DNA from 3 places in the Luteipulveratus mongoliensis genome. Region 1 is predicted to be linked to each of the others. Evidence: riboswitches for the same ligand, from Rfam matches in the RefSeq annotation. Region 1 holds a riboswitch; each other region holds the start of a gene.
What was found. A riboswitch is a leader RNA that binds a small molecule or an ion and turns the genes downstream of it on or off. The one in region 1 is predicted to bind cobalamin.

Region 2: linked by a shared signal. The riboswitch ahead of VV02_RS17025 (SCO2322 family protein) and the one ahead of cobN (cobaltochelatase subunit CobN) in region 1 are both predicted to bind cobalamin.
Region 3: linked by a shared signal. The riboswitch ahead of VV02_RS04420 (ribonucleoside-diphosphate reductase subunit alpha) and the one ahead of cobN (cobaltochelatase subunit CobN) in region 1 are both predicted to bind cobalamin.

What each region holds. Positions count from the first base shown of each region.
Region 1 covers NZ_CP011112.1:4,475,113-4,477,307, forward strand. Annotated here, with positions in the region: gene VV02_RS21240 (precorrin-8X methylmutase) at 1-166, opposite strand, end outside; gene VV02_RS21245 (hypothetical protein) at 163-1,029, opposite strand; cobalamin riboswitch at 1,029-1,170, shown strand; gene cobN (cobaltochelatase subunit CobN) at 1,205-2,195, shown strand, end outside.
Region 2 covers NZ_CP011112.1:3,579,355-3,581,549, forward strand. Annotated here, with positions in the region: gene VV02_RS17015 (NAD(P)-dependent malic enzyme) at 1-478, opposite strand, end outside; gene VV02_RS17020 (hypothetical protein) at 539-721, shown strand; cobalamin riboswitch at 722-861, shown strand; gene VV02_RS17025 (SCO2322 family protein) at 943-1,644, shown strand; gene VV02_RS17030 (energy-coupling factor transporter transmembrane component T) at 1,666-2,195, shown strand, end outside.
Region 3 covers NZ_CP011112.1:953,458-955,652, reverse strand. Annotated here, with positions in the region: gene VV02_RS04425 (glycoside hydrolase family 35 protein) at 1-668, opposite strand, end outside; cobalamin riboswitch at 908-1,124, shown strand; gene VV02_RS04420 (ribonucleoside-diphosphate reductase subunit alpha) at 1,266-2,195, shown strand, end outside.

The DNA.
Region 1 (2,195 bases):
CTGCGAGATCGACCTGCCCGGAGGCGTGAATGATCCGGACGGCGACCTTCTCGGCGTCCGCAGGAAGGTGCGCCGCGTCGGCCTCCGCGCGGATCGTCGCGAAGGACTGCCGATAGATCTCGGCCCCATCGGTCTCGTAGTCGTAGCGTCTCGTCGGCGCCTTCACGCGAGCTCCTTCGGCAGATAGTCAAGGTTGTAGAGCACGATGCCGCGCCATGGCGTGATGACGAGTCCCGTGGCGTACGAAGCGATCTCGCGTACTCGGTCAGCCGGGACCGCCCCATCGTGCAGATCAAGGTGGACGGCCCAGCGTCCGTCGTTCTGCCGTATCGGACCGTACGCCGGTGGCTGGCCATCCTGCCGCTCCCACCGGACCGCAGCTCCCAGCTCGACGCCCTGACCGGGCAGCTCCTGGACGTGCCAGGCCGCACTCTCGCCCTCACCACAGACTGCGAGGAAACGATGGGCGCGGTCGATCAGTGTCGCCACGATCTGGTCGACCGCAACCACCGAGTCGGCGCGCTCACCGACCACGATCTGCGCCGAGTCGGGCGCGATGACGACAGCGCCCAGGTCGACCGACGCCGCCGCGATGTCACCCCGCCCGTCGTCCAGCGCGAAGAGGAACTTGCCCGGCAGACCGGCCAGGGCGTCATCCTCCAGCAGCGCTTCGTCGAGGTCCGCGACGACGCCTCGCAGGTCGACGATCCCGCCAGCAAGTCCCGTGAGCGGGGAGCAAGTGATGTTGCGGACGAGGTCGTGTGAGCGCCGCGGCAGCAGGCCGACAGCCTCGATCTCGTCGCTCACGTCAAGGCCCGCCGCGAGCCCACGCAGCTGGACGTTCGCGCGCGAGGTGAGGTGGACGTACCCGTCGCCCTCGCGCTCGGCGATATCGGCGAGCGCTGTCAGGCCAGACGCGCTCACCCGACCGCCAGGCAGTCGTACGCGCAGCAGGTCCCCGTCGTCCGCGCGCCACGGCCGCAGCACGCCAGGGCAGCGGTCGAGGCGGGTGCGAGTCACGGCGGACATGCTCGCACGACCCTCGGGGTAGCCTGAGCGGGCACATCCCTGCGAGACCAGGAACCCGGTGCCATTCCGGGGCGGTTCCGCCACTGTGAAGCCGGCGCCAGCGCCGACCAGCCAGACACTGGCCGCGGGGATCTCCGACCATCACGGGGCGAGAACCCCGCTAAGGAGCTCCTCGATGACGCGCATCCTGCTGCTGTCCACGTCCGACACCGATCTGCTGTCCGCCCGCGCCAGCGGTGCCGACTTCGACCTGGGCAACCCCAGCCGTACGCCGGTCGCCGGCCTCCCCGAGCGTCTCACCTCCGTGGACCTCGTCGTTGTGCGCATCCTCGGCACCGCGCGCACCTGGCAGGACGGGCTGGACGCCATCGCCGCGTCGGGGACACCGACGGTCGTGCTCGGTGGCGAGCAGCTGCCGGACGCCGAGCTGATGTCGCTCTCGACCGTGCCGGTCGGAACGGCGGCCCAGGCTCACCTCTATCTCGCGCAGGGCGGACCCGCCAACCTCACCCAGCTGCACGCCTTCTTGTCGGACACGGTGCTGCTCACCGGCGAGGGCTTCGAGGCACCCGCGGAGATGCCGACCTGGGGCTGGCTCGATCGCAGCCCCGCTGGTCGAGTAGCCACGAGGGACCGCAGCCCCGCTGGTCGAGTAGCCGTGAGGGACCGCAGCCCCGCTGGTCGAGTAGCCGTGAGGGACGAGCGGCGTATCGAGACCACAGACCGTGCACGCATCGGCATCCTGTTCTACCGAGCGCACGAGAGCAGCGGCAACGCCGCCTTTGTGCACGACCTTGCCGACGCCATCGATGCAACGGGCGAGGCCGTCGGGCTGCCGATCTTCTCGTCCTCGCTGCGCAGTGCGCCCGCTGATCTGATCGAGGCGTTCGGCACCCTGGACGCGCTCATCGTCACGGTGCTCGCGGCCGGTGGCAGCAAGCCTGCGACCGCCGGCGCCGGCGAGGACGACGAGGCCTGGGACGTCGCGGCGATGGCGGCCCTGGACATCCCGATCCTGCAGGGCCTGTGCCTGACGTGGTCGCGCGAGGACTGGGCCGAGTCCGACGACGGCCTCTCGCCCATTGACTCGGCCAACCAGGTCGCCATCCCCGAGTTCGACGGCCGGATCATCACAGTTCCCTTCTCGTTCAAGGAGATTGACGAGG
Region 2 (2,195 bases), 900 kb from region 1:
CCAGCCGCTCCTGCAGCCGACGCTCGATCTCGAAGCAGCGCGGGGCCGAGATGTCCTCAAGGTTGATGCCGCCGTACGTCGGTGCCAGGCGGGCGATGGCGTCGACCAGCTCTTCGACCGTGCCCGACTCCAGACACACCGGCACGCTGTCGACGTCACCGAAGTGCTTGAACAGCACCGACTTGCCCTCCATGACCGGAAGCGCGGCGACCGGGCCGATGTCACCAAGGCCGAGGACAGCGGTGCCGTCGGTGATGACAGCGACGGTGTTGCGTCGGGTCGTGTAGCGGTGCGAGAGGTCAGGGTCCTGGGCGATGGCTCGGCACACGTCGGCGACGCCGGGTGTGTAGAGCAGTGCGAGGTCCTTGCGGTCGCGCAACGGTTTGGTGGGGACGGACTCCAGCTTGCCGCCCTCATGGGCAGCGAAGACTGGTCCGCTGGTGTCCGGGCCGGGCTCGGAGGCCAGTGCGGTGGTCATGCGGGGATCACCTCGGGATGAACGAATCGGAACGGGCTGCAGGTGCTTGTGGTCCGACAGATGTTGCTGGACCTGCTGCCGGGTACGGCGATCGGTCGACGCGAGGGTGATGCGCTGCCCGCCACCATGACACAGCAGCGGAAAGATCTCTACAACTTTCTGCCCGCTGTCATGTTTGCCCGACCGACATTCTGCAAGATCAGTCAAGAATGTCGGTTCTTCACCGAAACGACCCACCTTTGACAAGCTCAGGCGTGCGATGGGACTGTTCAGCCACCGAACACCTGTCGGACAGGGGAAGCCGGTGAGATCCCGGCGCTGTCCCGCAACCGTGTGCGTCCTCGGACGCGAGCCGGAGCACCTCCCGCCAGGTTCGGCTCTATTACTGATCCGTCGCGGAGTGCGGACGAGCCGGCCACGAGACCTTGTCTCTCCTGCCGATCTCGATCCAGCAGGAGGTCCTCATGAGTCATCGTCAGTCCCGTTCGTACGCCCGGCCCTGGATCCTGGTCGCCCTGGGAGTCCTGCTCGCCCTCACGTTCGGCACCGCCACCGCGCCTCGTGCGTCTGCGGCCGCGTTCCGGTTCTGGGGCTACTACCAGCTCAAGGGCACGTCCTGGACGTTCGCTCCCAAGGGACCGGCGCAGGTCACACCGGCTGATGGCGCCGTGGAGGGCTGGCGGTGGGCCGTCGGTTCCGAGACCGACACCCGGATGCCGCGCGGCGTCGTGACCTTCGCGCAGGTCTGCGCCGATACGCCTGCCAAGTCCGGCACCAAGCGAGTCGGCGTCGTCATCGACTTCGGCCGCGCGGCCGACGCGGAGTCCGGCACCCCGCCCACGCCACGCTCCGCCTGCGCACAGGTACCGACCAAGGCGACTGGCGCCGACGTACTCGCCGCTGTCGCGGCAGTCCGCACTGAGAAGGGCATGGTCTGCGCGGTCGGCAGCTGGCCGGCCACCGGTTGCGGCGGTCCGGTCAAGACGGTCAGCGCGGCCGCCAAGGCCGTCGACGACAAGGTCACGATCGCCGTGGCCAAGCCGGCGGAGGACAAGGCGTCCAGCAGCAACACGATGACCATCGTCCTGGTCGCGGGCGTCGTCGTCCTGCTGCTGCTCGGTGCGCTCCTCACCCTGCTGCGTCGCCGTCGTACCGAGACGGCCTGACGAGCCGGTGCCTCTCACGCAGTGACCAGCCTGGCCGACCGCCTCTCTCCCCCGCGCCTGCTCCATCCCGTGGCGTGGTGGCTGTGGGGACTCCTGCTCGCCGCCGCTGCATCCCGTACGACGAACCCGGCCTACCTGATCGTGCTCATGGCTGTGGTCGGCTGGGTCGTGCTGCTGCGCCGCGAGACTGGGGCGAGCACGACGCTGGCGATCTTCATGGGCATCGCGCTCGTCGCGGTCGCCATCCGGGTGACCATGACCGTGCTGCTCGGCAGTGGCGTCGGCGGTCGCACGGAGATGCTGTCCCTGCCGCAGGTGCCCCTGCCGGACTGGATGGCCGGGGTGCAGCTCGGCGGTCCGGTCATGCTCGAGAGTTTCCTGGACGCCGTCTACCACGGTCTCCAGCTCGCCGCGATCCTCATCTGTGTCGGCGCCTGCAACGTGCTTGCCGACCCGCGCCGGCTGCTGCGCTACGTCCCCGCGACGTTGTACGACGTCGGCACCGCCGTCGTGGTCGCGCTCACCTATGTGCCTCAGCTGGCGGACGACGC
Region 3 (2,195 bases), 3.5 Mb from region 1:
CATCCGTTCCAGAACTCCATGCAGAACAACGGATCTCGCGGACGGTGTCGGCGGAGCGTGTCGAACGCCTCAGTCGGCTTGCTGCCGAAGTTCACGGTCGCCGCCGCACCGTCGATCGTGCCGCCGGTGAGCATGTGATCGCCAGGACCGTCGGAGGTGAACAGCGGGACGTCGATACCGCGCGCCCGCAGTCCATCACGGAGGTGAGTGAGATAGGCCAGATCGCTGCCGTACGAGCCATATTCGTTCTCGATCTGCAGCATTGTCACGTTGCCGCCTCTCGTGACCTGGCGGGCCGCGATGCGCGGGATGAGCTCGTCGAACCATCGGTCGACGGCCTCGAGATAGGTCGAGTCGGCCGTGCGGATGTGGATATCTGGCGTGCCGGTCAGCCACGCGGGGAGCCCACCGTTGTCCCACTCGGCGCAGATGTACGGGCCTGGCCGCACGATCGCCTGGAGACCGGCGGTCGCGACCTGCTCGAGGAACGCCTCGATGTCGGCGAACCCGTCGAACCGGAAGTCGCCGGGCTGCGGCTCGTGCAGATTCCACGGGACATAGGTCTCGATCGTGTCCAGACCCATGGCACGACAGAGCTCGAGGCGAGGACGCCACTGATCAGGGTGAACCCGCGCGTAGTGGAACGCGCCCGAGATGATCTGCGGCATCGTGTCTCCTGTTGCTTTTATAGCACCGTCGGTTGAACGACCGTAGCAGGTCCGTCGGTTGAGCCAGCGGAGCCGAGTCGAAACCAGGCAACCTCGAGCGCTTGAGTCTCCCTTGCACGCACCGGGTCTCGATACGCCTCCGCTAGCGCTCCGGCCACTCGACCGGCGGGGTGCGGGTAGCACCGGCTTAGGTCGATGTCCACGACATCTGTGGCTAGCGTGTCGCGAACACCCCCACATATGGTGGTCATGTTGCTGGTTCGACCCCATATGTTCCAGATGTGAGGTCGTCGTAAGAGGGAACCCGGTGTGAGTCCGGGACTGCCCCGCAGCGGTGAGTGGGAACGACAGCCGTCATGACGCACTGGGCTTACAGCCTGGGAAGCGACGGCCAGTAGATGGGCCAACCAGCCCGTGCCCGCGAGTCCGAAGACCTGCCAGCAAGCAGCCGCCCCATCGGGCGGCTGTGTCTGCTGGCCTCGTGGGAGGGCTGGTGGGCGGGTACGTCGGTCGCGCCTCTGGCGACCGTCGATGCCTCGTCCCCCGCTCACCGCTCGCGGCCTGCTGACCACAGACCGCGAGGGAGGACGAGACCGGATGTCGACCATCCATGTCACCAAGCGCGATGGATCGCGCGAGCCGTACAACGCCGACCGCATCAACCGCGCCATCGAACGTGCCGCCGAGGGCCTGCCCGACGCGATGTCGATGACGATGCAGATCGCCTCGGAGCTGGAGATCACGCTCTTCGACGGCATCACGACCGAGCAGCTCGACGAAGCCGCCATCCAGGTGGCCGTGCAGAACGTGAAGGACCACCCGGACTTCGACGTGGTCGCCTCGCGGCTGCTGCTGAAGACGATCTACAAGAACGTACTCGGCGACTTCGAGACGCAGACCGAGCTCGCGCTGCTGCACCAGGCACGCTTTCCCGGCTACATCCGCGAGGCCGTCGAGGACGGGCTCTTCGACCCACGGCTCGCCTCGGCGTTCAACCTGGAAGAGCTGGCCGCAGCGCTGGACCATCATCTCGACGACGGGCTGCGCTACATCGGCATCATCACCCTCCGAAACCGTTATATGGCAACGGGTCCGGCGAAGCGGCCGCTGGAGGTGCCGGCGTACTTCTGGATGCGGGTCTCGATGGGCCTCTCGGTCAACGAGAAGGATCCGACCCAGGCGGCCATCCGCTTCTATCGGAAGATGTCCAGCCTCGACTACCTCGCCGCGGGCTCGACCCTGGTCAACGCGGGGACGATCACCCCGCAGCTGTCCAACTGCTTCGTCATGCAGATGGACGACGACATGGAGCACATCGCCAAGTCGATGCGCGACGTCATGTGGCTCACCAAAGGCACTGGTGGCATTGGCCTTTCGGTCACCAAGCTCCGCTCGGAGGGCTCGCCGATCCGGTCGAACAACACCAGCTCCACCGGGCCGATCCCGTTCATGCACACCGTCGACTCGATCCTGCGGGCCGTATCTCGCGGCGGCAAGAAGTTCGGCGCGCTCTGCTTCTACATGGAG